DNA from 2 places in the Bacillus smithii genome. Region 1 is predicted to be linked to the other one. Evidence: a T-box and tRNA genes for the amino acid it is inferred to sense, from the RefSeq annotation. Region 1 holds a T-box; the other holds one or more tRNA genes.
The links. A T-box is a leader RNA that pairs with one kind of tRNA and senses whether it is charged. The one in region 1 lies ahead of leuS (leucine--tRNA ligase), so its partner is inferred to be a tRNA-Leu.
Positions count from the first base shown of each region.

Region 2: it has a tRNA-Leu gene. The T-box ahead of leuS (leucine--tRNA ligase) is inferred to sense a tRNA for this amino acid. The anticodon was not compared.

Region 1 is NZ_CP012024.1:2,587,865-2,602,998, forward strand. It holds gene BSM4216_RS12095 (NAD-dependent succinate-semialdehyde dehydrogenase) at 1-876, opposite strand, end outside; gene BSM4216_RS12105 (rhodanese-like domain-containing protein) at 1,409-1,723, opposite strand; gene leuS (leucine--tRNA ligase) at 1,881-4,292, opposite strand; T-box leader at 4,371-4,588, opposite strand; gene BSM4216_RS12115 (hypothetical protein) at 4,871-5,287, opposite strand; gene BSM4216_RS12120 (hypothetical protein) at 5,551-5,703, opposite strand; gene BSM4216_RS12125 (YtzC family protein) at 5,715-5,984, opposite strand; gene mnmL (tRNA modification radical SAM protein MnmL/YtqA) at 6,226-7,188, shown strand; gene mnmM (tRNA 5-(aminomethyl)-2-thiouridylate-methyltransferase MnmM) at 7,208-7,807, shown strand; gene BSM4216_RS12140 (LLM class flavin-dependent oxidoreductase) at 7,863-8,867, opposite strand; gene BSM4216_RS12145 (tetraprenyl-beta-curcumene synthase family protein) at 9,047-10,117, opposite strand; gene BSM4216_RS12150 (alpha/beta fold hydrolase) at 10,132-10,941, opposite strand; gene BSM4216_RS12160 (gamma carbonic anhydrase) at 11,244-11,765, shown strand; gene BSM4216_RS12165 (C39 family peptidase) at 11,895-12,734, shown strand; gene asnB (asparagine synthase (glutamine-hydrolyzing)) at 12,749-14,638, opposite strand; gene metK (methionine adenosyltransferase) at 15,003-15,134, opposite strand, start outside.
Region 2 is NZ_CP012024.1:745,930-761,063, reverse strand. It holds gene BSM4216_RS16965 (DNA adenine methylase) at 1-439, opposite strand, end outside; gene BSM4216_RS16960 (DNA adenine methylase) at 414-1,256, opposite strand; gene BSM4216_RS03595 (IS256 family transposase) at 1,554-2,720, opposite strand; gene BSM4216_RS17025 (ATP-binding protein) at 3,633-3,830, opposite strand; gene BSM4216_RS16650 (hypothetical protein) at 3,776-3,964, opposite strand; tRNA gene BSM4216_RS03585 (tRNA-Leu) at 4,695-4,777, opposite strand; gene BSM4216_RS03580 (IS30 family transposase) at 4,992-6,035, shown strand; gene BSM4216_RS03575 (amidohydrolase) at 6,375-7,550, opposite strand; gene BSM4216_RS03570 (GNAT family N-acetyltransferase) at 7,537-8,076, opposite strand; gene BSM4216_RS03565 (amino acid ABC transporter ATP-binding protein) at 8,100-8,870, opposite strand; gene BSM4216_RS03560 (amino acid ABC transporter permease) at 8,867-9,565, opposite strand; gene BSM4216_RS03555 (amino acid ABC transporter permease) at 9,593-10,297, opposite strand; gene BSM4216_RS03550 (amino acid ABC transporter substrate-binding protein) at 10,332-11,171, opposite strand; gene BSM4216_RS03545 (glutaredoxin family protein) at 11,504-11,764, opposite strand; gene BSM4216_RS03540 (LLM class flavin-dependent oxidoreductase) at 11,778-13,118, opposite strand; gene BSM4216_RS03535 (LLM class flavin-dependent oxidoreductase) at 13,108-14,139, opposite strand; gene BSM4216_RS03530 (LysR family transcriptional regulator) at 14,284-15,134, opposite strand, start outside.

The DNA.
Region 1 (15,134 bases):
CTTTTCATGAACATAAATTCGGTTGGCACATACGCACGTTTGTCCGGCATTTCTAAATTTGGAGGCAATAGCTCCCGCAACCGCCTTCTCGATATTCGCGTCGTCCAATACAATAAAAGGAGCTTGACCTCCTAATTCAAGCGATACTTTTTTCACCGTATCAGCCGCACCACGCATCAAAATCTTTCCAACTTCCGTCGAACCCGTGAAAGTGATTTTTCTAACCCGCTCATCCGCCAGCCATGTTTCGCCAATTTCTTGCGGATTTCCTGTAATAATATTCAGAACGCCTTTCGGTATGCCTGCTTTTTCGGCTAATTCTGCTAATTTAAACGCTGTAAGAGGCGTCTGCTCAGCAGGCTTAACGACAACTGTACAGCCTGCCGCCAATGCCGGAGCCACTTTTCTTGTAATCATAGCAGCCGGAAAATTCCAAGGCGTGATGACTGCCACAACCCCAACCGGCTGTTTTAGCACTAAAATTCGTTTATTTTCGTGAGAAGCTGGAATCGTCTCCCCGTAAATACGTTTTCCTTCTTCCGCATACCAAGAAATGAAACTGTTTGCATAATCTACTTCCCCGATGGCTTCTTTTAACGGCTTCCCTTGTTCTCTAGTCATGATCTCGCCAATTTCTTCTTTATGTTCATCAATTAATTGATGCCATTTATACAACAAAGCGCTTCTTTCGCCTGCTGTTTTTTTGGACCATGACAAAAAAGCATTATATGCGGCGTCCACCGCTTTCTTCGCTTCCTCTTTCCCGCCATTTGGCACGGCCGCAATCACTTCTCCATTTGCCGGGTTGATCACATCAAATGTAGGCAATTCCGTTCCGGTCCATTCACCGTCGATAAACATGGGTGCAACCTTCATCCTTGATTCCTCCTATCCCTATCATTCCGATTTTTGCAAGCGGCTTCAAATTAGTCGCATCGAAATCATGACATCCATCATATCAGGTAATCCATGTATTCCATATTCATTTCTTTTAGATTTTTTCGAAAATTAAAAGAAAAATATTTTCATTCATAAACAACCATTGTGTCAAGCAAAACAAAGTTCCTTCATTCATCGGTCCCTGTCTTAACAGTCTTGATGAACGTTTTACAGAAGATATTCCTGCTGTATCTTAGAGGAGGTATGGTTTCAAAAGAAAATTCACCGTAAACATGTAAAAACAAAAATCTTTATAACTGCCGAATTTCTTTACCACCTCCTTTAATCTTCTCTTTTTATCATAACACTGTAAGTTTCCATTTGGTGATTTTTTGTACTGAGAGGCGGTATAAAACAGATTCAATCTGCTGCTTCCTGTGAACGGAAATCCGATTGCTTTCATTATAACGTAGAGGCTGCCGACTTTATCGACAGCCAAAACATCTGAAACATTCATATTGTGATCTTACTATTTTTTTGGTTGAACTTTTCCTGTCCATTCCAACATGCCGCCAATCATATTGCGGACTTTGTATCCTTGCTCTTGCAAGTAATGGCAAACATTTTCGCTGCGACGTCCGGAGCGGCATATAAAAATATATTCCTTTTGTTTGTCCAGCTGATCAAGAGAATTTGGAATTTCTCCCATTGGGATGTGTTTGGCTTCGGATATCATTCCTTCTTGTACTTCTTCTTCTTCACGAACGTCAATTAAATTGAGTTTTTCGCCCTTTTCCAGCTTTTCTTTCAATTCCTCCGGTGTAATGATTGGAATTTCTTGCATCCTGCCATCTCCTTCTGAATCAATATAATGATCTGTTGCAATGGTTTAGAGAACGGAGTTTCTGCTCAAAATTTTGGACAGTCGACGTTCTTTTTCGCACTATTCATTTGTCCCCGCCATAATGCCGTGAGTTAAGCGGACGGGGACACAACACCGGTTAATTGGCTACGATATTCACCAATTTACCCGGCACCGTAATCACTTTTCGAATCGTTTTTCCGGACAACTGTTCTTGAATCTTTTCATCGGCGAGAACGAGTTTTTCCATTTCCTCTTTGCTCGCATCCTTGGCGATGGTCCGTTTCGCGCGTACCTTGCCATTGATTTGAATGACAATTTCCACTTCGTCATCCACTAGCTTTGATTCATCGTAAGTAGGCCATGGTTCGTACGCAATAGTGTCACTGTGTCCCAATTTTTCCCACAGTTCTTCCGCAATATGAGGGGTGATCGGAGACAACAGTTTTACAAAGCCTTCAGCAAATGGTTTTGGCAAATAGTCGGCTTTATACGCTTCGTTGACAAACACCATTAATTGCGAGATCGCCGTATTAAAATGGAGCTGTTCATAATCCTCCGTCACTTTCTTAACCGTTTGATGATACACTTTTTCAAGCGCATTTCCTTCTTCTTTGATCTTGCTGCTTAGCTGACCGTTTTCATCCACAAACAGTCTCCAAACACGGTCAAGGAAACGACGCGCCCCGTCAAGTCCGGTTGTACTCCATGAAATGGAGGCATCTAAAGGTCCCATAAACATTTCATAAAGACGCAACGTATCAGCGCCATGACTTTCAACGATTTCATCCGGATTGACGACATTCCCGCGCGATTTGCTCATTTTTTCATTATTTTCACCAAGAATCATTCCTTGGTTATATAACTTTTGGAACGGTTCTTTCGTCGGCACTACTCCGATGTCGTATAAGAATTTATGCCAGAAACGAGCATAAAGAAGATGGAGAACTGCGTGCTCCGCTCCGCCGATATAAATGTCAACAGGAAGCCATTCCTTTAATTTTTCAGGATCAGCCAATGCTTTTGGATTATGCGGATCTATATATCTTAAAAAGTACCAGCAGCTTCCGGCCCATTGAGGCATTGTGTTCGTTTCTCTGCGTCCTTTTTTGCCGGTTTTCGGATCCACTACATTAACCCATTCTTCGATATTGGCCAGTGGCGATTCCCCTGTTCCGCTCGGTTTAACTTCTTTTGTTTTTGGAAGCATAAGCGGCAATTCCTCTTCCGGAACCGGAGTCATCGTTCCGTCTTCCCAATGGATGATCGGAATAGGTTCTCCCCAATAACGTTGGCGGCTGAACAGCCAGTCGCGCAGACGGTATGTTACTTTTTTGGATCCGACCCCTTTTTCTTCCAGCCATTCGATCATTTTGGCAATGGCTTCTTCTTTATTTAATCCGTTCAAGAAATCGGAATTGACATGCACACCATCGCCGGTGTAGGCTTCTTTGTTCACATCTCCGCCGGCGACTACTTCTTTAATCGGCAGTCCAAATTTTTTAGCGAACTCGAAGTCCCTTTCGTCGTGGGCAGGAACGGCCATAATCGCTCCTGTTCCGTAGCTCATCAGTACATAATCGGCAATCCAAATCGGCATCTTTTCATTTGTAACAGGGTTGATCGCATAAGCGCCAGTAAATACACCCGTTTTTTCTTTTGCCAAATCGGTACGTTCCAAATCGCTTTTTGATTGAATTTGTTCTAAATAGCGTTCAACCGCTGCTTTTTGTTCCGCTGTCGTAATTTTTTCCACTAACGGATGCTCAGGGGCCAAAACAGTATAAGTGGCTCCAAACAAAGTATCCGGTCTTGTTGTGAAAACAGTGAATGTTTCATCATGGCCATCGACTTGGAAACGAACTTCTGCCCCTTCTGAGCGGCCGATCCAGTTTCTTTGCATCTCTTTAATGCTTTCAGGCCAATCCAATTCTTCCAAATCTTCCAAAAGTCGATCAGCATAAGCTGTAATTTTTAATACCCATTGTTTCATCGGGCGGCGAATAACCGGATAACCACCACGTTCACTTTTGCCATCAATGACTTCTTCGTTGGCCAGAACAGTGCCAAGAGCCGGGCACCAGTTGACCGGAACTTCATCTATGTAAGCAAGACCTTTTTCATACAATTTTAAAAAGATCCATTGCGTCCATTTATAATATTCGGGATCGGTAGTATTAATCTCTCTATCCCAATCGTATGAAAATCCTAATGATTTGATTTGACGTTTAAAATTGGCAATGTTTTTTTCCGTGAATTCCGCAGGATCGTTGCCGGTATCAAGGGCATACTGTTCCGCCGGCAATCCAAATGCATCCCACCCCATCGGATGGAGAACATTATACCCTTGCATCCTCTTCATTCGGGCAAGAATATCGGTTGCTGTATATCCTTCCGGGTGACCGACATGAAGTCCGGCGCCGGATGGGTATGGAAACATGTCTAATGCATAAAATTTTGGCTTGTCCGGATCTTCCGTCGTTCGGAATGTCTTATGTTCTTCCCAGTATTTTTGCCATTTCGATTCGATTTTTTTATGGTCAAAACTCATGTAACTGATCTCCTCCTTTGCTTTCATCGATATTGGTATATCAAAACAGGGAAAATAGAAAAAAACTCCCGTCCCCCAGTTTGGGACGAGAGATGCTTTCGCTCCCGCGGTACCACCCACATTAGTGCACAAGGCACTCAGCTCGATTCCTTAACGTGGAAGGACGGCAAACGCTACTCATCTTTCACGTCTGCAACTCTAAGGCGAGTTCATGGCAGACCCGGTTGACTTGCACCTTCCGTCAACTCTCTAAATCGGGAGTTTATGCCACTACTGCTCCTTATCATCGTTTTTTACCCATCATTTTAGTATAAGATTATTTTAGACAAATTTAAACAAACTTTCAAGTCTGTTTCAAAGAAGGGCATGGAATCAAACAGCTATGTAGCTACATGGTTATTGCTCCAGAACCAATAAAACGAAATGGTTTGATATTTTCCATAAACTAAAGAATTCAGAGAAACTATATCCGGATAAATACAATAATTTCTAACTTATTAACTAGACAGTTACTGGTAAATAACCGGCTATCAGCAGCTACATAACTGTTATACATTTTCGTTTTCTCATGATTTTTATCAATTCGTTCCGTAACAGGAAACGATAACATTCGATGTGTTGACTGCCTTTATCAATACTCGATATTTAGTTGAGGAGCTTTTTGTCTTAGTGGTAATTTTATAAGGTGTATTCCAGTAGGTTAAGTGATAACCATAGCCAGTCGTAAATTTCCAAGATCCGCCATCCAGGTATTGAAGATAAACATATACGTCTCCAGTGGTGTTTTTCACACTCACTTCATGCACGATGTTAGGATAAGAAGTCGTACAAGGACTACTGCCTGCATAAGAACCGGCAGAAAGGGTATTGTTAAAAGTTGTAGTAGCTGCAAATGTTTCAGACACAGAAGCAAATACTAATATAAGCGCAAAAATTGGAACAAGAATGAAAAATAGCCATCTCTTCATTACTCCTTGAGACAACTCCAAATTCATTTTTTATCTTCTCCCTTCATTAATAATGGTTAAAACCAACAGTACACACTCTTAAGTTAGAATGCTTTTATTTTATTCTGAATTTTCAGTCTATAAAACAAACCAATTTCCCAATAATGAAGTACGAAAATCTTAAGCCTAACTTTACTGCGACTAATGTCTCAATCATCCAAAAGCCATCATCTCATTTGTCTAATAAACAACAGAAGCAGTCCCAAAAAAGGACTTAAACTCTGTCCTTTTTGAGACTGCTTCCAATAAACTTACGATTTTGATTTCACAGGTTGGCTGTTGCGGGCATTCTGTTTTTTTGTTTTTTCGATTGTGCTGTATTCATTCGCTATTTCATAATGCTCCGGATTCGTTCCATTTTTGGTTTTTTGCTCGGGATTTTGTCGTTTGGATCTTTTTTTCACATCAGTTCCCCCTAACGATCGTGGTTAAGCAAAATCATTTTGTTTTGCATATCTTGTATCTGCAGCCTTTTACGGTAAAGCTGTTCCCTTTGTTGCGGATTGGCACTGTTATAAAGCTGCAGCCATTCATTGTAAAGATTCTCCAGTTCTTGCATGGCTTCACGATATTCGACATCATGATAATGCCCCTGCAAAGCCCCTTCCTGATATTGCTCTTGGGCTTTTAAAATTACATTTTCGCAAGTCTGAAGAAAATGATCGATGGAGTCTCTCGTAGCCATGATTTTGCCTCCTTGACAAATTGAAGCGATTTTAGCCGCCTCTTAAATAGTTTTTTCCACATTTCATCCTTTATAGTTGGTAAAGTTCGGTTGACATGTTTTTTAAAAAATCGTGATTTTTCAATCTTCTCAGCCAACTGCATTCCCTTTTAAAAATGGAATCTTTATTTACTTTTACGTGACATTATTGTTCTATTGGAATGTATTCGCTCTTCATGATAAAATTTGAACGTTAGGAGGAATGCAAATGGAAAACCCTTTTCCATACAGCAACAATGACAAACGTTATCACACCTGGAATTATCACTTACGTCAGGTGTTTGGCCATAAAGTATTTAAAGTTGCTTTAGACGGCGGTTTTGATTGTCCAAATCGGGACGGCACCGTCGCATACGGCGGCTGTACATTTTGCAGTGCGGCTGGTTCCGGAGATTTTGCAGGCGACCGCGCCGACGATTTGGAAACACAGTTTCATAAAATAAAGGCAAAAATGCATCAGAAATGGAAAGATGCAAAATACATGGCTTATTTTCAAGCGTTTACCAACACTCACGCACCCGTAGAAGTATTAAGGAAAAAATATGAAACGGTCTTAAAACAAGAAGGAGTAGTAGGATTGTCGATTGCCACACGTCCGGACTGCCTTCCCGACGATGTAGTGGACTATTTGGCAGAGTTGAATGAAAGAACTTACTTATGGGTCGAGCTAGGATTGCAAACCGTCCATGAAAAAACCGCTCAATTGATTAATCGTGCGCATGATTTTGACTGTTATGTAGAAGGAGTAGAAAAGCTTCGCCGACACGGCATCAGAGTTTGTTCCCACATTATTAATGGTTTGCCGTTGGAAACATATGACATGATGATGGAAACCGCTGAAGCTGTCGCCAAATTGGACGTTCAAGGGATTAAAATCCATCTTCTTCATTTGTTAAAAGGAACACCGATGGTCAAACAATATGAAAAGGGAATGTTGAAATTTCTATCCTTTGATGAATACGTTCAACTAGTGTGCGATCAATTAGAAATTCTGCCCCCTGAAATGATCATTCACCGTATTACCGGCGACGGTCCGATCGATTTGATGGTCGGTCCGATGTGGAGCGTCAATAAATGGGAAGTTTTAAACGCCATTGACGATGAACTGAAGCGCCGAAACAGCTGGCAAGGAAAATTTTTCAAAAAAGCCAAAGTCCATTCATGATGAACAGCAGGTGAAATCAATGATATTAGAAGGAATTTTGCCTTATGCGCGGACGCTTTTGGAAAAAGCAGTGACGCCAGGAGATGCTGTCGTAGATGCCACCATGGGCAACGGGCATGATACGGTATTCCTTGCCAATTTAGTAGGGGAAAAGGGGACAGTATTTGCTTTTGATGTCCAAACAGAAGCGTTGAAAAAAACAAAAGAACGTTTGGAGCAGCATCAACTGACTGATCGAGTCGTCCTCTATCATAGAGGACATGAAGAACTAATCCGAACAATTCCCGAAAAGTTTCACGGAAAAATTACCGCGGCGATTTTCAATCTCGGATATTTACCCGGAAGCGACAAATCGATCGTCACCAAACCGGAAACGACTAAAGAAGCGGTCGAACAATTGCTCGAAATCATGGCTCCTGGAGGCGTCATTGTGTTGGTTGTCTATCACGGCCATGAAGAAGGAAAAAGAGAAAAAGACGAACTTTGTTCTTTTGTCCGCAGCATTGATCAATCCATCGCTCATGTGCTGCTTTACCAATTTATCAATCAAATTAACGATCCGCCGTTTATTATTGCCTTGGAAAAAAGGAATGACATCTTCGGCGAGATTGAAAGATAAAAAAGGCAACTGGCTGATAAACCAGTTGCTTTTTCTTTTTCATTCAGATTGGCTTTTACTTAAGCACTTCTTCCGCAATCAGTTCATAAGAGCGCAAACGGTCTTCAAAGCTGTAAGTGATGGACACCAACACAATTTCTTCCGTTTCATATAATTCACTTAAGCGCAAGAGTTGATCGTGGACCTGTTTCGGATCACCGATAATCATCCGTTTTCGATTCTCCTGAACGATCTTTCGTTCCAATGAATCGTACGAATATTGAGCGGCTTTTTCCGGGCTTATAGTCCCGTTAAGTGTCGTTCCCCGTTCCAGCATAAGTAAAGTTAAGTCTAAACTTGAAGCAATTCGTTCCGCCTCTTCTTCTGTTTCTCCGCAAATGGCAAAAACCGCTACCATATTTTTAGGCTCGCTTAAATACTTGGACGGTCGGAACTGACGGCGATACTCTTTTGTAAACTCCGGACCTCCCTCCCCATTGATAAACTGGGCAAATGTATAGGGCAGTCCTTTTTGAGCAGCCAGTTCTGCGCTGGAAAGGCTGGAACCAAGCATCCAAACTTCAGGAACAGTCTGTGTAACAGGAGAAGCTTTCAATCCGTAATACGGATGACTTTCATCCAGCGCATCGTATAGATAGGTGAGCAGTTCATCAATTTGTTCGGAATAACGGTCAACTTTGCGGTACTGGCCGTTGTTTAACGCCAGCGTGGCTCTCGGCATTCCACCGGGGGCACGTCCTATTCCTAAATCGATTCGTTTCGGATTCAGCGCTTCTAAAACACGAAAATTTTCCGCCACTTTAAACGGACTGTAATGAGTGAGCATTACCCCGCCGGAACCTAGCCGGATTTTTTTCGTTTTGGCTGCCAGATAGGATATCAACACTTCCGGTGAAGATCCTGCTAAAGTGGTTGAATCATGGTGTTCAGAAACCCAAAAACGCTCATATCCCAATTTTTCTACATGCTGAGCCAATTTCACTGTTTTGGAGAGTGCTTCTTCCGCCGTCATTCCTTCTGAAATGGGCGACTGATCTAAAACACTTAATTTTAAAGCCACTTCTTTACATCCCCTTATTGAAAACTTTGGTTTGATTGTTTCATTATTCACTATGAGCGGCTAAATGTCTAATAAATTGCTCTTCCTTAACGTCACCAATACTTTCGGAAACATTCCATGAATGAACGAACGGATGAAAAACGGCTCTTTTTGTATGTTTCTGTCCAAACAGAAAAAGGTTATTTGGACACATGCTGACGAAATTTTCGATACATTCTGCCGTTATAATAGAAAAAGTAGCTGGTCGAACCTCCAAAACGGATAATTTTCTTCGCTAAAGACTGAACATCCTTTTGTTGGTTGACTTTATCCTCCGATAAATAAATGCCAAGGAGCCCCCTGTTGATCAATTGATGAAATTTGGCATGAGGCAAATGTTTCGTGCTGCTATCCGCTTTTTGAATAAAATATTGAAAGCGGGACAAAAGCTCTTCTTGACTGTCATAATAAAAGCAAAAATTTAAATCTCCGCCTTTCCGGTCCTCTTCCTGATCAATAAAATAATCCAATAAAATGTGAAGACCTTGGATATACGGAAAATAGGCTTCTCGAATCATGGACGCATATTCCGGCTTGAAATCGTCTCTAAATGCATAAGAAACTAAACAAAAAATGCCCAAAGTGGAACCTGAACAAGCCGAAAACTCAAACCATTCCATCTTCGGAAGCTGATCTTTATAACGAGAAAACCATTTTTTTAATCGTTCTTCTCTTTCTTCCACACAAACATGCTTATGTATTTGGAGATCGCAATAATATCGGCAAAGTTCAAGCAAGTAGGAGGATATAGCCGGATAATGATTGATTTTTTGCAAGACTGACTGGCATGTGCCGACTAATTCCCGTAAATAGCCGCCATCTTCCTGCTCGTTTCGAAATCGGTAATAAGGGCGAAAAGGAGCTCCTACCGTTAACGCATCTATCATCGATTCGTGAAGGGCAGCAAAATCTTTTGGATCAAGAGAAGTGCTCCGGTCGCATAAATTGTCCAAGTAATCGCTGATCGTCTGGTAAGCGACAATAAACTTTACAGCTTCTCCGAAATGTTCGCCGGACAGCAGCGCTAAAATCGAACCGCCTTCACAATGAAACGTTTTATGTTCGATACTGGCAAGTGCTTGTTTTTTCAATTCTTGATCAGGTATCGAGTTCGCCTTTTGTTTCCATTTGTTTAATTCTTTATGAACAGTTGGAAATACTTTACGATAAGCCTGCCCCATTAATGAAAATGGATGGGTGGGGATGGTCAATATTCTCACCTCTTTTAATCAACCACATAGCCAATGGAACGCAAGCAATTTTCGACAAAACTCTTCGTATATGCGAAAACCTCTTCTCTTTCCGGCTCATTAAAAATTTCATGGTACAGTTTCGGCCACTCTTTGAAATGCATTTCTGAAAGAGACAATTGCTGAAACCACTTTTTCACTTCATTCTTATCTACAATTTTATCATCTCCTGCTTGCATGACCAAAAATGGAACATCAGGCATTTTCGAAACATTTGTGAACGCAAGCTTTACAGCCTGTATCATTTCCCTGTACCAGCGGACTGACACCTTTGTCACGTACAACGTATCGTTTAAATCAATTTCACGTACTTCTTTATTCCTCGTCGCCATTTCAATCGATAATCCCGTTGCAAATTTAACGGAAGGCACCAGGGAATTTAAACCATAGGAAAGAACATCAAGAATTTTTGGCGGCGTGTGCAGAAGCCCTAAACAAGGCGAAGACAAGATCACCCCGGCCAGTTTGACTCGCTCTTCCTGCAATAGACGGATGGCAACAAGCCCTCCTAAACTATGTCCAAGCAAGAATATAGGCAAATCAAATTGGTAGGCAGCCTGTATCCACTCTTTCACTGCCGATATGTATTCATCAAAACGCTCAATATGGCCGCGCTTAGACCTGGATGTCGTTCCTTGCCCGGGCAAATCGCCCATTACTACATGAAAACCGGAATTTCTCCACATTTCAATGAGCCATCCATATCTGCCATGATGTTCAAAAGCGCCGTGAATCATGACAATGACGCCCTTTCCTTGTCCATCCTCGGGATCCCATTTCCACATGTTGATCAACCTCGCTTTTTTACAGATCTAGAGGTCCCTTTTGCCTCCGTTTCTTGTTCCTTTCATGCTCTCTAAACGGCTTCGTTGATAAATACCGACACTTCGCTTATAGAATCCAAGTTTTTTCAAACAGTGTCGACTCTTATCCATTACGGCCACTTGCTGAGATAGATTTTCTCCAACGTTCACATCATGTAGCAAAAATACAGATTTGGCAAGGAAGATACACACCACATTATACAAATCTTCTAAAATTCGATAGAATAAGGTAGAAGGAGCAATGAAAGGAGCCAAGAACGGTCATGATCTATCCTTATCACGAAAAAACGCCGAAAATCGCTGATTCTGCCTTTATCGCTGATTATGTCACCATTACGGGAGATGTTGAAATTGGCGAAGAATCCAGCGTTTGGTTCAACACCGTCATCAGAGGAGACGTTGCACCAACGATCATCGGTAAAAAAGTCAATATTCAAGACAACTCCGTACTTCATCAAAGTCCAAATAATCCATTAATATTGGAAGATGAAGTGACAATCGGCCATCAAGTGATTTTGCACAGTTGCATCATTCGTAAAAAGGCTCTTATCGGTATGGGTTCTATTATACTCGACCGCGCTGAAATTGGAGAAGGGGCTTTTATCGGAGCCGGCAGCCTTGTACCGCCGGGAAAAGTCATCCCTCCACACTCAATGGCTTTCGGACGGCCAGCCAAAGTCATCCGTCCCATAAATGAACATGATAAAAGCGAAATGGAACGAATTGTCCGGGAGTATGCCGAAAAAGCTCAGTATTATAAGCAGCTGCAAAATCAAAAGGATTAGTAGTATGTCCAAAAACCATTATCCCATTCCTGCCATCCACTTTCCAAGCAGGATCATGCGCCGGTATTGATTCAAACATCCATTTTGTTTTCCATCCGGTGCTCTCAAAAATGTTTTAGGTGGTGCTGAATGAATTTTACTTTCATGATTTTATTCTTTTTTCTCATTAGTTTAGGAATCCTTCTTCTTTTTATCATAAGATATTTCCGCGACAAATGGAAACCGGCCGTTTTAATAGCGTTGCTTTTTTTCTTGTTTCTTTCAGTCTTTTTCCGGGATGAAGTCAAATATTCGATTCCGTTCCAAAAATCGCTTATAGCATTTCATCATTGGACTCATTATTCTACAGTCAAAGTAAAAGAGAGCGTTTTGCTTGATTCCCCTCTCATTTCTCAATTGCCGGAACTGCCACGGGGATGCGAAGTGACAAGCTTGGCCATGCTCCTTCAATCAGCAGGCGTCTCCGTCGATAAAATGGAACTGGCCAAAGAAGTGAAAAAGAACCCTGCCACTTATCGAGTGGAGAATGGACTTATTTTTTTCGGCGACCCTGACAACGGATTTGTCGGCGATATGTATACGCTTTCTAAACCCGGACTGGGAGTTTATCATAAGCCCATTTTGGAACTGGCCAATAAATATTTGCCAGAAGGCAAGAAGGCATTAGATTTGACAGGAGCGGATTTTGAAGAATTAAAAGTCCATCTTTCCGACGGCCGCCCAGTTTGGGTTATCATCAATACCACTTACAATAAGCTGCCGGACAGCGCGTTTCAAACTTGGCATACGGAGAGCGGAAAAATAAAAATTACTTATAAAGAACACTCGGTATTAGTCACCGGTTATGACGATCAGTATGTGTATTTTAACGATCCACTAACCAATGTAAAAAATCAAAAAGCACCCATTGACTCCTTTGAAAAAGCATGGGTGCAAATGGGGAGACAGGCCATTACCTATCTCCCCTAGTTTTTTACCCATTATTACACAAGCTGCATTTCCCGTTGTTTTTGTGTTTGAAATTCATATTTGCCTTCTACATATACAGCATGCCAAATCATAAAAATAAGAACGGTCCAAATTTTACGGCTGTTATCTTTCTTCCCTTGGCAATGTTCTTCCAGTAAATCTAATACATATTGCTTGTTAATAAGATGCCCCGTTTCGCTTTCTTTAATAATGGTCACAGCCCAATCATGCATTTCTGCTTTCAGCCAATGGCGAATTGGCACCGGGAATCCCAGTTTCTTTCTATTTAATACATGATCAGGGACAATTCCTTCTGCAGCTTTTCGAAGGATGTATTTGGTCGTGCCATGAGCGGTTTTATAGCGCGTTGGAATTTTGGACGCCACTTCAAATACTTCTTTATCAAGGAATGGAACGCGCAATTCCAAAGAATGGGCCATTGTCATTTTATCTGCCTTTAACAAAATGTCACCGCGCAGCCATGTATGAATATCAATATACTGCATGCGATCGACATCGTCATAACCGACCGTTTCTGCATAAAATGGCTTTGTAATGTTAGTATATTCAAGGCCGTCGCGATATTGTCGCAATAGTTTCCGTTTTTCCTCTTCTCCAAACATCTTCGCATTACCGATGTACCGTTCTTCCATCGGCGTAACTCCGCGTTCAATAAAGCTTTTCCCTTTCACACCATCAGGCAAAATGGAAGCCAACAATCGAAGCAATTTTTTCCCAACTTCCGGTATGTTTTGAAAAACAGCTAACGATTGCGGTTCACGATAAATATTATAGCCGCCGAAAAGTTCATCTGCTCCTTCTCCTGATAATACGACTGTTACATGTTTTCTTGCTTCGCGAGCTACGAAGTACAACGGAACACAAGCCGGATCGGCCAGCGGATCATCCATATGCCAAATAATCTTCGGCAGTTCTTTCATATATTCTTCCGGTGTGATCACGTAGCTAATATTTTCCACACCCAATTTTTCCGCTGTTTCTTTAGCCACATCAATTTCACTATATCCATCGCGTTCAAATCCGACAGAGAATGTTTTAATCTTTGGATGGTATTGCTTGGCAATCGCAGCAACAAAAGAAGAATCAATTCCCCCTGAAAGGAAGGATCCGACAGGCACATCGCTTCTCATGTGTACTTTTACAGAATCAAGAAGCGCCTCACGCACCATTTTCACATATTCGTCTTCTTCGCGGTAAATCGGTTGGAAAGCGGCTTTCCAATAACGGCGAATCGTCATGTTTTCGCCGACTTTTTTAATAAAATAGTGGCCAGGTTCCAATTTTTGAATTTCCGCATGCAATGTATCAGGTTCCGGAACGTATTGATACGTAAAATAATGTTGAGCGGCATTCGCATTTAAGCTGCTTTCTTCACTGGCAAGCAAAATGCTCTTCTTTTCGGAAGCAAAAAAAGTACGTCCTCCTTCTTCTTTATAAAAAAATGGTTTAATGCCGAACGGATCTCTTGCACCGAACAACACTTGTTCTTCTTTATCCCAGATCACAAAAGCGAACATACCGCGAAGCTTTTCTACAGCTTTTTCTTTTAGGCGGCTGTACAAAGCGACGATGGTTTCTGTGTCAGACGAAGTAGCAAATTCAACGCCTTCTTTTAAAAGTTCTTCCCGTAATTCCACATAATTGTAGATCTCGCCATTAAAAATAATCCAATATCGTTCATTTTCAAATGACAGCGGTTGGTTTCCGTTTTCAAGGTCAATAATACTTAAACGTCGAAATCCTAATTGAACGTGTTCATCTTGATAAAATCCATCATGATCAGGACCACGGTGATAAATGATATCGTTCATTAATTTAAATTGTTCTTCCGTTAATTTCGGATAATCTTTATGATCATAAACGCAACCGATAAAGCCGCACATGACTATCACCTTTCTGTAATTTAAGTTCACATTACTAGTTTAACGAAATTGTGAATCTTGGCAAGGAATTTATTTCATGAAAAATTTCCATTTCATTCCGGAAGTTTCAAAATCAAATCACTTCCAATACCTCAACAGGAAAAGCGTCCAAGTTCAAAAGTCGAATTTTTTATCAGTCCTTTTCTAGTTGTAGGAGAGTTTGCCTATTGGAATGTTGTATAAGTATCCCCTTTTTCACGATGATTCATCAATTGTACCATTTATTCTCCACTATAGATGGCCACAATATTTGGATTCATTAAATAATCTTCACGTTCAAATGAAAAAGGAGCTACAGCTAAAAGTGTAACTCCTGTACATTTGTCTATTGATTTAATGCTTGTTCGCGAAGCGTTTGGGCTTTATCTGTTTTTTCCCAAGGAAGGTCCAAATCGGTGCGTCCGAAATGGCCGTATGCAGCTGTTTGTTTGTAAATTGGGCGACGCAGATCAAGCAT
Region 2 (15,134 bases), 1.5 Mb from region 1:
TTTCTAATTTTTTTATATTAGCTCTAACCAAATCAATAAAAGCGTTGTCTTCATCACTAAAATACAAGTCTTTAAATGTTTCTGATACAAAATTATCAGTTGATGTATCTTCATTTAATATTATTTCTAAATCCTCGTTAGTTAGGGTAACATGATTATTTTCAACTAAAGCTTTGGCAATATTTGCAGAAAAAGCCATATAATCGTTGCTAAATACTTGCTTGTTTTGAGTTTTAAACATATAACTAACTACACCACTACCGCTGAACAAGTCTAAAACACTATCAAATTGAAATTGAGATGCTACTCCCCATATATATTCTATTAGCTTTTCCTTACTACCCATGAACCTAGTTGAAGGAAACTTATTCATTTGCTCAGGTAATTCAATTGGTTCTGCTATTATTTTACTTTCATTTTCTAGGTTCAATTTTGACAAGTACATCCTCTCCTGTTCTCTTTGATGCTTTACTGCTAATATTCCGTTTAGTTTGATGTACACTTATTTCATAATCCTTATACAATTCATGAACTAATGGGTGATTTGAATTTGTCAAAAGAATGTAGCACCCCAGATCCTTTAACCGTTTCACTTCATTAGCCAATTCTCTTTGGTCTTCTATATAAAATTGTTCTTTAGTATAACGTTTAAAATCAGAGTACTTTGATACAGGAATATAAGGTGGGTCTAAAAATATGAAGTCCCCTGGCTCTGCGTATTCTTGAAGCACGTCTTTATAATCACCGTGAATAATTATGGCATTTTTTAATACTTCGCTTGCAGCTTGTAGGTTTTCTTCATCACAAATTTTAGGATTTTTATATTTTCCAAACGGAACATTAAATTCTCCTTTTTTATTCACTCTATATAAACCGTTATAGCATGTTCTATTTAAATACAAAGTTCGGGCAGCTCTCTCAATATTTGTTAATGTTTCAGGGTTTAATGCTCTAATTCTATAATAAAATTCTTCATCATTTTTCATTTCTTTTAACAATTCTATTAACTCATTTACATTCTCTGCGATTATTTTATATAAATTAATCAATTCTGGATTAGAGTCCGAAATAATTGCTCTTTCGGGAGAAAGCTCAAAGAATAAAGCGCCTCCGCCTACAAAAGGTTCTATATATTTATTGTATTTTTTGGGAACGTTAGGTACAAGTACATTAAGCATTTGAGATTTACCGCCTGCCCATTTTAATACTGGCTTTGCTTTAATATATTTCCTAACATCAAATAAAGTCTGTTGCATTTTTTATCATCCTCGTAACATTAATTGTACAATATTACAACTTAAAAAGCCCTATTAAAAGGATATATCTATATGGCATTCTATATAACATTATATCAAGAGAAAAAGAAATACAAATAAACCCATTAATACTATTTGGTACCGTCAAGAATTTTGTGTTATGTAAGATAGATAGGGTATCTCTGAAATGGATTTGGAATGGATAGGGGTTCGATTTCCTCCACACAGGAGACTGAATATTCAGTCTCCTGTGTGGAAAGGGAGAATCCCTTTATTTTGTTCGTTTACAATATTTGGTTAGTTATAACGTTTTTCAAACATTTGTTGAAGGGTTTCATAGGCTTCAGCAAATCCTCGTAATTTTCGTCCTGCCCATTTCTCATTAAAATCTTGGATGGTCAAATACACGACTTTTTCAGCGGCTTCTAAACTACTCAAACTGTTCATCGGCTTTAGACGTTTCCGAATCTCTTTGATCGTTCGTTCAATGGCATTGGTCGTGTAAATCACACTTCGAATACTGCTTGGATAATCCATAAATGTAAGGAGGACATCCAACTCATTGGCCCAAGATTGAACTTCTCTCGGATACTTGTTCGACCATTTCGACTCAAACTGTTGAAACATCTGTAACGCAATCTCCTTATTCGGTGCGCGATAAATCAGTTTGAGATCCTCTGCCACTTCAAATTGATCTTTTTTCCGAACACGATTTAAGGTATTACGTACTTTGTGAACGACACAGCGCTGCACATCGGCTTTCGGATAAACAGCCTTAAAGGCTTCCTCTAGCCCCGGAAGGCCATCAAATACGCCCAGAAGCACTTCCTGTACGCCTCTTTTGTAGAGCTGTTGAAGAATCTCTTGCCATCCATAGGCACTCTCCTGTCCTCCTACGAAAAAATCAAGAATTTCGCGATATCCTTCTTCGTTGACCCCCAACACCACATAAATCACTTCTTTCTCCACGGTATCGCGACGAAGTTTTACATACAATCCGTCTAAATATAAGACAGAATAACGTTTGTTCAGGGGACGTTTGTGCCATTTCTCAATGTCTTCTTTCACGATATCGGTCATACGACTGATCGTTGAAGGAGAATAGGCCTTGCCTAAAATTCGTTCAATAAACTTGCCAATTTCACGCGTACTCATACCACTTTGATACATCTTGATGATGGCTTCCTCGAGCCAGCCCGTATGGCGTTGGTAAGGGGTGAACAGCTGCGTTTGAAATTCCCCCTTTCGGTCTCTTGGAACAGAAAGTCCTTCGATACGACCATACTGCGTGTCTAGGTTTCGATGGTAATAGCCGTTTCTTCTATTCGACGTTCCCTCTTGTTCCATTTCGAGGAAAGTCTGGATTTCTTCCTTCATGATCAGCTCTAATTTTTCCTTTACAAACTCACGAATAACGTTTTCCAGTTGATTCATCCAATCTATATTCGATATACTCTTAGACATAGGTAGGGTACTCCTTTCTCTAGATGATTGGTCAAATCAGAGAATACCCTACCTTTTTCTTTTGGTCTAACTAAATGCTTGACACAAAATTTTATACATCATCTACTATTTGTAGATTTAAAAATAGAAATATAAAATATGAAAGATTGATATTATAGGGAATGAAAAATTTGGAGGTTAGAGGTATTATGAACATCAATTCTCTCAACTCATTGCACAGTTCGAGAAGATTGCTACTCAATTAAAGCGTCAAAATGACCTTCAAAGAGGAAAATTATCAAACGAATTGCCAATGTGCTTGCTAAGTAGGGTGTTTTTAGATGTGTATTTGGAGAGATTAAGTTATGAATGAAGCATTTAAAAAATATAATTTTGGTTTTTGGGTTTGTGGGTTAAATATAGCTTAATTTGTTTGACAATGTATTAACAACCCAACCATTTTCCGTCTTAGTCAGATAGTAATTGTCTTTGTGTCCCCCCTCTTTGACTATAAACTCTTAACTTAAATTTCACACCGATATTTTACGTAAATTTCCTCCCTTCTATATATACGTTCATTTTATCACCATTACATATAGTTTGGCTATCAAATTTTTTATCTTTTAAAAATTTTGTTGCCCTTTTTTCCAGTATAAAATAATTCTCAAACTTCACCCGTCTGATTATTTCCATTTTCCAACAATCCTTATGAGTTATTCACGGGAGAATACTTTTGATGATTATCTTGAATATCTTTAACAAACAAATTTGCATATTTCTTTGTTATTTCCATTGATGCTGACCGCGCAAAGAATGAAGTGGAGCACCACCATTTTCTATACACATTTTGGCAAAAATATTTTAAAAATGTCAACATCGATTGAAAATTCTCGAATTTTAACGAATTGAAATTCTACATTTTGAACGTTTAGTTCAATAACTAGGCAGGATAAAGGCCTGCTTTTTTTCTTGGAGGCGGTAAGAATCGCTTTTGATATTAAAGGCAATGGCGTGGATTAATGGATGATCTAAAATGGCTGTCTCTAATACATCGTCTCCGAATACTTTCCCCCATTTTAAGCGTCTTCTAATAAGTGCTCCAGTTGGTGGGCTGTGTGGAGCCCCAACCAAGCTTTTGTAATCGTTCTATTAACATGTCCTTCATCATACAGTTTCACTTTCTTCCAATGCTGCGTAAGCACAGCGAAAGGACGTTTGTTTTCTTTTGGAGATGGGGTAGAAGATGAAAAGTCGTTGGTCGCCAAACCTTGAACACCTTTTATTTTCTGTCCTTTTTCGTTTGAATGGATCCCCTCATAGTGTTCCATTTGATCTTTTATAAGGAACAAGTTTACTTTTTTGTTGGCTTTGCGCTCTGGAAACTTGTCCTCCTTGAGATACCTTATGAACTGTTTTTCGATCAAACCCTGTTTCTTTGGCAACCCGCTTAAAGTTGTACGCCCTCACTTTGACCAAAAGAGGCTGGAGGATTCGTGCTGGTAACTCTCTAGAAAAGAATAGATTTAATAGAAACCGTCTTCCGCAGGACTTGCATCTGTATCGACATTTTCTCAAAATGAGAAAGCAATATTTTCAAAGACCTTTACATCACGAATCCTTTAAATCCGATAATCATGGACAGAGGAAGTTTCCTTCTGAGAACAGTGGCATTTTTGGACTTTTACAGACGTATAAATATAGATTTCCAAGTGAGTGACTTGATCCTCCACATGAGTGATTTCAACATCTTCATCCTAAGCAGTTTTGTAATAAAATGAGAATGCATTATGAAATCTCCTTTTTTATGTAGTTACCAACTATCATTTTAAAGAGAGATCTTCATCTTCGTAATTGCTTTTATTTTGCCCTAAAAGTCTCTTAACCCCAACATTAGTAATTGAACCAATAACAAAAAAAGTCCTCCACAATACTGTGAAGAACGTTGATATTTCGGTACTATTCACGTTTAAATTACTGTAAAATGCACTGTAACGATGCCGATGGTGGGAGTCGAACCCACACTCCACAAGGGAACACGATTTTGAGTCGTGCGCGTCTGCCAATTCCGCCACATCGGCCTAATGTTTTTATCGTTGTTTTTCAGACAAGTACTATCTTAATACATTTTATATAAAATGTCCATATCTTTTTTTACAAATATAAAAGTGTTTTAAAAACATATCATTTGGCTAGTTGTATAATCAAATGCAACAAGCATAAAAAATGAAAAACCATAGATAAACCACGTATGATTAAGTCGACTAAAACAATATCGATACGGAGGATTTATCTATGGCAATTACTAATTCTACCATAGGAGCTCGGCATTTCAAACACTTAACGGCTTATGACCGTGGGAAAATTGCGGCCTTACACGCTGCTGGTAAGACTCAACAGGAGATTGCAGATTATGTTGGTTGTCACAAAAGCACCATCTCCCGTGAGTTAAGAAGAGGTACAGTGCCACAAAGAAAAAGCAACGGGAAAATTGTTCATGTCTATTTTCCAGACACAGGTCAACTTCTCTATGAGAGAAACAGGAAAGCCTGTGGCCGCAAGCTAAAACTAGACGATGCCATCGAGTTTATTAAGTATGCCGAAACTCAGATCCTTGATAAGAAATGGTCTCCTGATGCGGTATGTGGGAGAGCCAAACGTGATGGGAAATTCAAAGACAAAATGGTTTGCACCAAGACCCTTTATAACTATATTGATCTAGGACTTATAGGCGTTAAAAACATTGACCTACCTATGAAAATTACCCTGAACACCAAGAAAAAACGTAACCGGAAGAATAAGAAGATCTTAGGACGCAGTATCGATGAGCGACCAATTGAAGTCAATGAACGCCAAGAGTTTGGTCACTGGGAAATTGATACGGTTATAGGCAAGAAGACTAAAGATCAGGCCTTATTGACTCTTACTGAGCGCAAAACCCGTAAAGAAATAATTTTGAGAGTGACAGCCAAGGATAGTCTATCCGTTTCAGAAGTCATATCTCAGTTGAAAGTGTCTTATGGTAATCGGTTCTCTAAAGTGTTTAAAACCATTACGGCTGATAACGGTTCTGAATTTGCTGACCTCGGCCTTAGTGTTGAAAAAGATCTAACAGAGGTTTATTTTACACACCCTTACACATCCTGTGAACGAGGAACCAACGAGCGTCATAATGGCCTTATTAGGCGCTTCATACCAAAGGGGAGACCCATTTCCTCTGTGGCAGACGAAACCATTACCTATGTTGAAAATTGGTGTAACCATCTTCCAAGGAAGATCCTCAATTATCGTACACCTGAGGAGTGTTTCCAAATAGAGTTAGCTGGCTTAGCTTCTTAACCTTAAGCCAGCTAACCCAAAGGGTTGGTTTTTAGCAACTTGACAAAGAGCCTCTGCGGGCATGGCTACCAGCCATGAAGCCAGGTATACGGTACTGGCTGGGCCAACCAGGCTACCATGCCCGCCACTCCACGTCAAGTTGCGCAGAGTGTCCCGATTCTACTTAATCATGGGTTATCTGGTCTTTCAATACTTGTTGCATTTAATATTGCAATTTAAGAAACATATCATTTTTTAAGAATGGCTCTTTTGTTATAAAGAATCCCCCTCTATGCAGACTCTTAAGAACATGAAAAATGCCTTTTTGTTAACAGTCTACGTCGGGGGATTCGGCCTATTTCAGAAAGTCGAATGGCTCTTTTGTTTCTCCTTAATTTGGCTGTATTCAATAAGCAGGTTTTTAGCTGTTTCATATAAAAAATAAGCAGCTTTGATAATGGCCTTTTCATCAACAGTAAATGATGGATGATGCCAATCTTCGTTTCCGTTTGACCCGAAAAAGGCAAATGTTCCGGGAATTTGCTGTAAGTAGTAAGAGAAATCTTCTCCGGCCGTTGACGGTTCCGGATCAATGACACGAAGGGATAGATTTTGCGCTGATCGGCGTGCCGTTTCAGTCACCTTTTCATCATTGATGAGCGGAGGCGGTCCAGCAAACCAGCGAATCACAAATTCCTGTGAATAAACCTTCGCAATATGCTCCACCACTGTATAAAAGCGCTCTTTCACTTCTTCACGAATGACGGAATCAAATGTCCGGATTGTGCCATCAAGCGTTACATCCCCCGGAATGACATTCCATGTGCTGCCACCTTCTATTTTTGTCACGCTGACCACTGCGCTTTGAAAAGGTGATACATTCCGACTGACAATCGTTTGCAGAGCGGTAATAAGCTGTGCGGACGCGATAATAGGATCTTTTCCTTTATGCGGCAAGGCTGCATGAGACCCGGTCCCGCGAATGACCACTTGAAATCGATCAACCGCTGCCATCAATGGACCGTTTTTGAGCCCGACCGTCCCTACCGGCAAATCCGGTTTGTTATGAAGACCAATGATTGCATCGACGTTTTCAAGTTGACCGTCTTTGATTACCTTATCTGCACCTGCACCTGATTCCTCAGCCGGCTGAAAGAGAAAACGGATTGTTCCATTTAATTCGGACTGATGCTTTTTTAATAAATAAGCGGCACCAATGGCAGCCGCAGTATGAAAATCATGGCCACACGCATGCATTTTTCCTTTTATTTTGGACGAAAAGGGCAAACCTGTCTTTTCTTCAATTGGAAGTGCATCGATATCCGCGCGTACGGCAATCGTAGGCCCGAGTGTTTTCCCTTTTATGTCCGCAAAAACACCCGTTTTTAGCGAAGTTTCTCTGATGTCAATATCCTCTTCACGAAGCCACTTCTCGATCGATTTTGTCGTTTCAAACTCCTCTTTCGACAACTCCGGATATTGATGCAAATGGCGTCGGATCGCAATTAAGCGGTCTTCCAGACTAGATGGACTCATAAACGGATGCCTCCTTTTTAATATCAAATCGAAAGCACTTAACTAAAATATCATGGTTTTGAAAGTCCTTGGACTTATCTCGTTTAAATCCGAGCCATTCATACAACTGTATGGCTTTTTGCATTTTATCGCTTGAGTGCAAATACAAATTTGCCGCTCCTTTTGATTGCGCGTATCGAATACTCTCTTTCAACAATTTTTGTGCAATTCCATGTCCTCTTGCCTTCGGATGAACCGCCAACAGCCGTACGATCGGAGAAAAGATGTTCAGTTCCGGCCGGTCATACGCCTTTTCCGAGGACTCGAACAGCTGCAGCGTCCCGAGAATATCCTGCCCGCTTCTCGCCACCAAAATCCGATCCACATCCGGATTATCCACAGAAAACGCAATATGGTCTAAATATTCGGCCCAAACATCCGGATCTTGATATTCAGACTCATACTGGCGATAGCTGTCAATTAGAAGCTGACGAACTACTTCTTTTTCCTCAACCAACATGTCACGTATCTGTACATTATGGATCACGTTTACAATCCTTCCCTTCTTATTTAATGTGCTGTTTCCTGAAGCCAGCTGACAGACGTTTCCCCTGAAATCCGCTTTAAAAATTTTCGTGTCCGTTCTTCTTTTGGCTTTGTAAAAATCTCATAGGGCGAGCCTTTTTCTATAATCAATCCGCCATCCATAAACAACACTTGATCCGATACATAGCGGGCGAAATTCATTTCATGTGTCACAATAAGCATGGTAATCCCTTCATCGGCAATATCTTTAATGACAGTCAGCACTTCTCCGACAAGCTCGGGATCAAGCGCCGAAGTCGGTTCATCGAAAAGAATCACTTCCGGATTTAACGCAAGAGCACGAGCAATGCCGACACGTTGCTGCTGACCTCCCGAAAGTTGACTTGGAAAATAATTTAATTTATCCAATAATCCGACTTTTTCAAGCACCTGTTCGCTCCGTTCCCTCGCCTCCTCTTTATTCATTTTTTTAGCCACAATCAGTCCTTCCATTACATTTCCAAGGACTGTTTTATGAGCGAACAAATTATAATGTTGAAAAACCATCGCTGATTGTTTTCTTAATGAAAGAATTTCTTTTTTGTTTGCTTTTACTGCTTCAACCTTTACATCACCTACCTGAACGATTCCTTCATCCGGTTTTTCAAGAAAATTTATGCACCTTAACAGAGTCGTTTTCCCGGAACCGCTTGGACCTAGAATTGTGACGACTTTTCCTTTTTCGATAGTCAAATTTATCCCTTTTAAAACTTCATGATTCCCAAATGCTTTTTTTATACCGTGTAAATAAATCATCGAACCCCTCCCCTAGCATAGGATGTGGCTTTTTTCTCCAATAACAATGAAATCGATTCAACTAGAATTGTAACCACCCAATAAATGATTCCCGCTGCGATGTATGCTTCGAGGAACTTTAAATTATTTGATGCAACAATTTTTGCTGCTCCCGTCAATTCTTTTTCTGAAACTATAAAGGCAATAGAGGTTGTGTGCAAAAAACCGATAAAAATATTAGTAAAATTAGGAATGGATTGCGACAAAGCCTGTGGAAGAATAATGCGAACCATCATTTGAAACGTGCTCATACCAACTGAATACGCTGCTTCAGCCTGGCCTTTCGGAATAGAAATAATGCCTGAGCGAATGACTTCAGATAAGTAGGCGCCGGCACTTAATGAAAGAGCTGTCAGTACAAATACACTAACGGGAATAGATGAAATGGCTAATTTCGGATCTGCCGCTTGGAGGAGCATCGGCAGCCCAAAATAAATGAGCATTATATGCATAATAATTGGAGTTCCTCGTAAAAACGAAACATATCCATTTGCAACAGCAGACAACCCCTTTACTTCATACACGCGAATAAGAGCTACAACCAGTCCAATGAAAAATCCAACAATAATTGGTATGACTGTCAGCATCAAAGTTAGCGGAAGTGCTTTAATAATTTCCTTCAATGCCGTCCATATAAAAGGAATATCAATGACCAATTCCATCCCTCCTTTACACCGTTTTGGCTATACCGAAGAAACTTCCCCGGACTTATGTCGAATTACCCGTTTTTCAAACCAACGGAATATTTTTTCAAGAAGGACAACCACAATGTAATAAACAACTGAAAGTGAAATATATACTTCCAGTGCGTGAGTTGTGGAAGCAATCAATGTTTCTCCTCGACCAACCATATCCATCACACCGATCGTAAAGGCTAAAGATGTATCTTTCAGCGAACTAATAACGGTGTTGGCAATATTCGGGAATGCAATACCAACGGCTTGAGGAACAATGATGCGGAAAAAATTTTGCGACTCACTCATCCCGACAGAATACGCAGCTTCCGTTTGTCCATAATCAACGGCTTGCACGGCTCCTCTAAATATTTCGGAAAAAACGGCGCCATTATTGAATGCATAAGCAACAATGACAGAATATAAAGGATCCACTTTTGACAGATCGATATTGATTAATTGAAATAATGAAGGGATACCGTAAAAAATCAAAAATAGCTGAATTAATATCGGTGTGCCACGAATAAAAGAAACATAGACGACCACCAGCTGCGACAAAATTGGAATGCGGAAAAGCCGCAAGATAGCGGCTATGATTCCTATAATGATTCCAAGTACAATAGAAACGGCTAAAATTTGAAGAGTGACACCCAAATATTGAATAAGCTGTGGTATAAAATCACCGACTAATGTAATGTCAAATGCTTTACCCAATCCTTAAATCCCTCCTTTTATTTCATCGTTCAAATTAAAACCCAACTGAGTAATCCGCTCCCAGCCATTTTTGGCTCAATTTTTTCACAACGCCTTCCTTCTTAAGTTCTCGAAGAGCTTCATCAACACGTTTTTGAAGTTTCGTTTCATCCTTTCTAAATAAGAAATACACTTTCGAGTCGGAAAGGGTATTGCCCACTACTTTTTCTTGTGCATCAGCTGATTTGTTCAAGAAATCAACGGCAAATGGTGTTGAAATGGTCGCATCTGCCCTTCCTGTACGTATTTGGTTGACTGTATCATCTGATCCTTGGCCGGAATACACTATATTAATGCCTGCATTATGATCTTTATTGTATTTTTCTAGAAAAACGGCCGCATTGCTTGTGGCACTTACGACGACTTTTTTACCTCTTAAATCTTTAATCGATTTAATATCGTTATTATCTTTATGAACCACTACTTTTAGAGGGAAAACATTGTAAGGAACTTTGTTAAACAGGAACTTGGCTTTCCTCTCTTTATTTACTTCCATTTCATGGGCAATAAAATCAATTTTTCTTGTTTCAAGACTTAATAATAGATTAGAAAATTCCATCGTTTTAAATTTAAACTGATATTCAGGAAGTTTTTTGTCAATTTCACGAACGAGCTCTACATCATATCCAGTCAATTTTCCGTTTTTATCAAGGAAGCATATATTAGGAAACTGTGTTCCGGTACCAACGATGATGGTTTGTACCCCTTTTTTTGTATCTTTGGAACTCGAATCTGCATTGGCATCAGTTGATGAAACTGCTCCTTCTTTTGGCGAGCAAGCTCCCAGAAAAAATGTAAATAGCAATGTCACAATAAACCAGATCTTTTTCTTCATCCTCTTTCCTCCACTCACCATTTCTGCTCACAATCGGTTCTTAATAATTTTTGCCGAAAAGGGCAGTGTTAGCTCATTTTCTCGCATCGTTTGTTGTAAAAAACGGAAAACACTTGATGAAAGAACACACATCCTTTTTCAACAAATAGCAATCAAAAAGTAATAGATTGCCAACTGTAGTAAGCTAGTTTGATATAAAAAAATTTATATTGTACTCATGAATATGCCGGCACGCTTATAAAGCTTTATCGCAAAGACAGGCGCACATTTATTAATCATCATTAAACAAATTCATTTAGTCGGTTTTAAATCAAAAATGAAACATATGATTACTAATGAGTACTCAATGCTTTTTCAAGATTTGTGATCCCGATTTGCGTGATACCTTCGTACACGTCTCCACGACCGATTTCAACAATTGGTACATGGCGGATACCATATTTAATTTCTAAAATATCACGGAGTTCATCATGATTGGTTACATCCACCGTTTGATAACGAATACCTTTTTCTTCTAAAAATTGTTTTACTTCTTCACAATAACGACATCCTTCTTTTGCCCAAACCACTACTGATAACGCTTTCTCTCCCATTTATCGTTCCTCCCTAGTTAATAAAATGATTTTCTTTTTTGTTTGCATAGCGATTTTCTTTAAACGGCAGTCCTAAGTTTCCTCTTAATGTTTCACTTCTGTACTCCCTGCTGTAGTAGCCGCGTTCTTCCAAAATCGGAATGACGTGCCGGATAAAATCGGTTAAGCCGCTGCCAAGAACAGGCGGGCCAAAAATAAATCCATCCGCTCCATTTCCTTCCACCCAGGCAATCAATTGTTCGGCTACTTGCTCATACGTACCGAAAAAAACGCTTTTCGGTGTCGTAACTTGCAAGGCCACTTCTCGAAGCGTTAAGTTCTTTTCGCGGGCATTTTGCTTAATTTGATCGGTTGTCGACCGGAAGCTATTTTTCCCGACATCGCCTATATCAGGAAACGGCTCATCAAGCGGAAATACACTGAAATCGAAGTGATCAAAGTATCGTCCTAAATAATCGAGAGCTTCTTCAATCGACACAAGGTTTTGAATCGCTTCGTATTTTTCTTCCGCTTCTTCTATAGTTGCACCGACAATCGGATGAATCCCCGGGAAAATGAGAATCTCGTCTCTGCTCCGTCCGTTTGCTTCTGCCCGCAGTTTTACATCCTTATAAAAAGCTTGGGCCTGTTCGAGAGTTTCTGCATTGGTAAAAACAGCATCCGCCTCTTTTGCAGCCAAATTTTTACCGGCTTCAGAAGAACCTGCTTGGAATATGACGGGCTGCCCTTGACTCGAACGTTCAATATTTAACGGTCCTTCGACAGAAAAGAAACGACCTTTATGATTCAATACATGAACCTTATTTCGATCAAAAAACTGTCCGGTTTGCCGATTTCGTATAAAAGCATCGTCTTCCCATGAATCCCACAATCCTTTTACTACTTGCAAAAATTCTGCCGCTATCTCATATCGAAGAGAATGCGATGGATGTTCACCTTTATTGTAGTTCTTTGCAGATCCCTCTAAAGGAGAAGTGACAACATTCCATCCAGCACGCCCCCCGCTGATTTTATCCAGCGATGCTAACTGGCGGGCAACCGTAAATGGCTCACTGTAAGTGGTTGATATCGTACCGACCAGCCCTATTCTCGATGTTACTGACGCGAGAGAAGATAAGATGGTGATGGGTTCAAACCGATTCAAGAAATGAGGAATGGATTTTTCATTTATATATAGTCCATCAGCAACAAAAGCAAAAGAAAATCCGGCTTCTTCAGCTTGTCGAGTAATAGACTTGTAATACTGAAAGTTAACACTGGCATCTTTTGGAACACTTGGATCTTTCCAGGCGTTCATGTGACTTCCCGGGCCGTGCAACATAATCCCCAATTGAATCTGTTTTTTATGAGACATAAGTTTCACCCTCTTCTTCGGTTAAATAATCGTCATTCGAGCCGTTTGGACTTAACAGCTGAAAAGACCGAATCCGTTCTTCTACCTTTTGAACAGGGGAATGCAAAATAAATTCATCCACTTGATAGGATGCATGGAATTTATTTAAGACTTTTTTTACATAGACAGAGGTTCCGGCAATGATATAGCTCGCTTGTTCTTCCACTTCATAAGACTGCTCCGCTTGTTTGCCGAAAGCATGTGCTTGTTCCAATGTAGAAACCGTGACAATACGGCCGCTTTGCAGATGGACTTTATACATTTTTTGATCTTTCGCCAGTTCTTCGGCCTCTTTTTGCGAATCGGCAGCGACTGCTGCAAGGGATAGCAGAAAACGTCCGTCCGGATAGCCGTTGCGATAAACGTGCGCCGATTCTTCCAGCACCTTTACGTCGCCATTAATAAACAAGGCGAATACAAAAGGAATTTGAAGGTCAGCTGCCAGCTGAGCGCTTCTGGGACTGGCCCCGAGTAAAAAAAGGTTGGGTTTTTCCGGCGGTATAGGTGTCGCTTCAATACCGGCGAGCGGATGATCTTCATCCACTGAATTTTCAATTAATTTTTTCAAAAAAAGAAATCTTTCTTCAAAATCTTGTCCGTCATTCACGGTGCCAAACTGCAACGCCTTTGTCGATAACGGCAGGCCGCCCGGAGCCTTCCCGATCCCAAGATCGACTCTTCCGGGAGCAAGAGTAGACAAAACATGAAAATTTTCCGCAACTTTAAAAGGACTATAATGTTGAAGCATGACTCCTCCTGATCCGATGCGAATCGACTTCGTTCTGGCAAGCAAATATGACATTAAAACTTCCGGAGACGACCCCGCTACCTGTTCCGAATGATGATGCTCTGACACCCAGAAGCGCGAGTAACCCCATTCTTCTGCTTTTTGGGCCAGGCGAACGGTTTGCTGCAAGGCGTCAACAGCTGAAGAGCCTTCAAGGATCGGGCTTTGATCTAACAATCCAAGCTGATAACTCATATCCAATTTCCTCCTGTTTTTATTCTTAGTTTACAGGTGTGATTAATTTGTTTTATTTGTTGGTATTTATCCTATCACCGGAAATAGCGAAAAAGCAATACTTCAAGCGATAGAAAGATTTAAGCGATTCATTAATAAAATTTATCAATTTGTTCGAGAGAATGATGAAACAGCATTCTTTTCAAATTGTTCAATCGACAAAAGAATGTCATTCCATAAAAAAGGAGGCTCCGGTCCATAATATGTTCCATGAATATGCTGTTTCAGCATCATCAAATGATCGACATTGACTTCCACCAGCTGGCCTGTTTCCAGTTCATGTTTAACGCATAAATATGGCAGAAATCCGAACCCGTTGCCGCTTTGAATGAGTGATTTTGCCACTTCAAGATGATCCACGTGAAATTCAATTCGCGGTTCCACGTTCGCCACTTCAAAAATTTTGTGTACACGATTCCAGTCGAACGCTCCGCATTCAAAAAAGACCATTGGTTCAAGAGCCAATTGCTGTGCGGATAACTTTGACTGAAACTGAAAAGGATGTCCCGGCTTTACGACAAGCCGTATTGAATTGTCAAGAAGCGGTTGATGCTGCAATGCTTGATGCGACACTTCTTTCATGAACGCCACATCAATCTGCTTTTGGAGCAGCTTATCTACTAGCACCTCGTTAGACGCTGAAATAAATTTAAACCGGAGTTCCGGATGTGCTTTTTTCCAAAGCGGCAGTGCAATGGGGATAAAATATTGAGATGTAATGATATTGGCCCCAATGACTACCTCTTCCTGATCCGCTCTTTTTTTCAATAGTTTTTTTCCTTGCTGAAAAGTGCGGATAATCTGCTCAGCATACGGAATAAACATTTCCCCCTTTTCCGTCAGCTTGATGCCTCTACCCTCCCGTTCAAACAGTTCTGTATCCAATTCTCGTTCCAATGCTTTGATCCGCGCCGTAACCGTTGGCTGTGATAAAAACAAAGCGTTCGCTGCTTTAT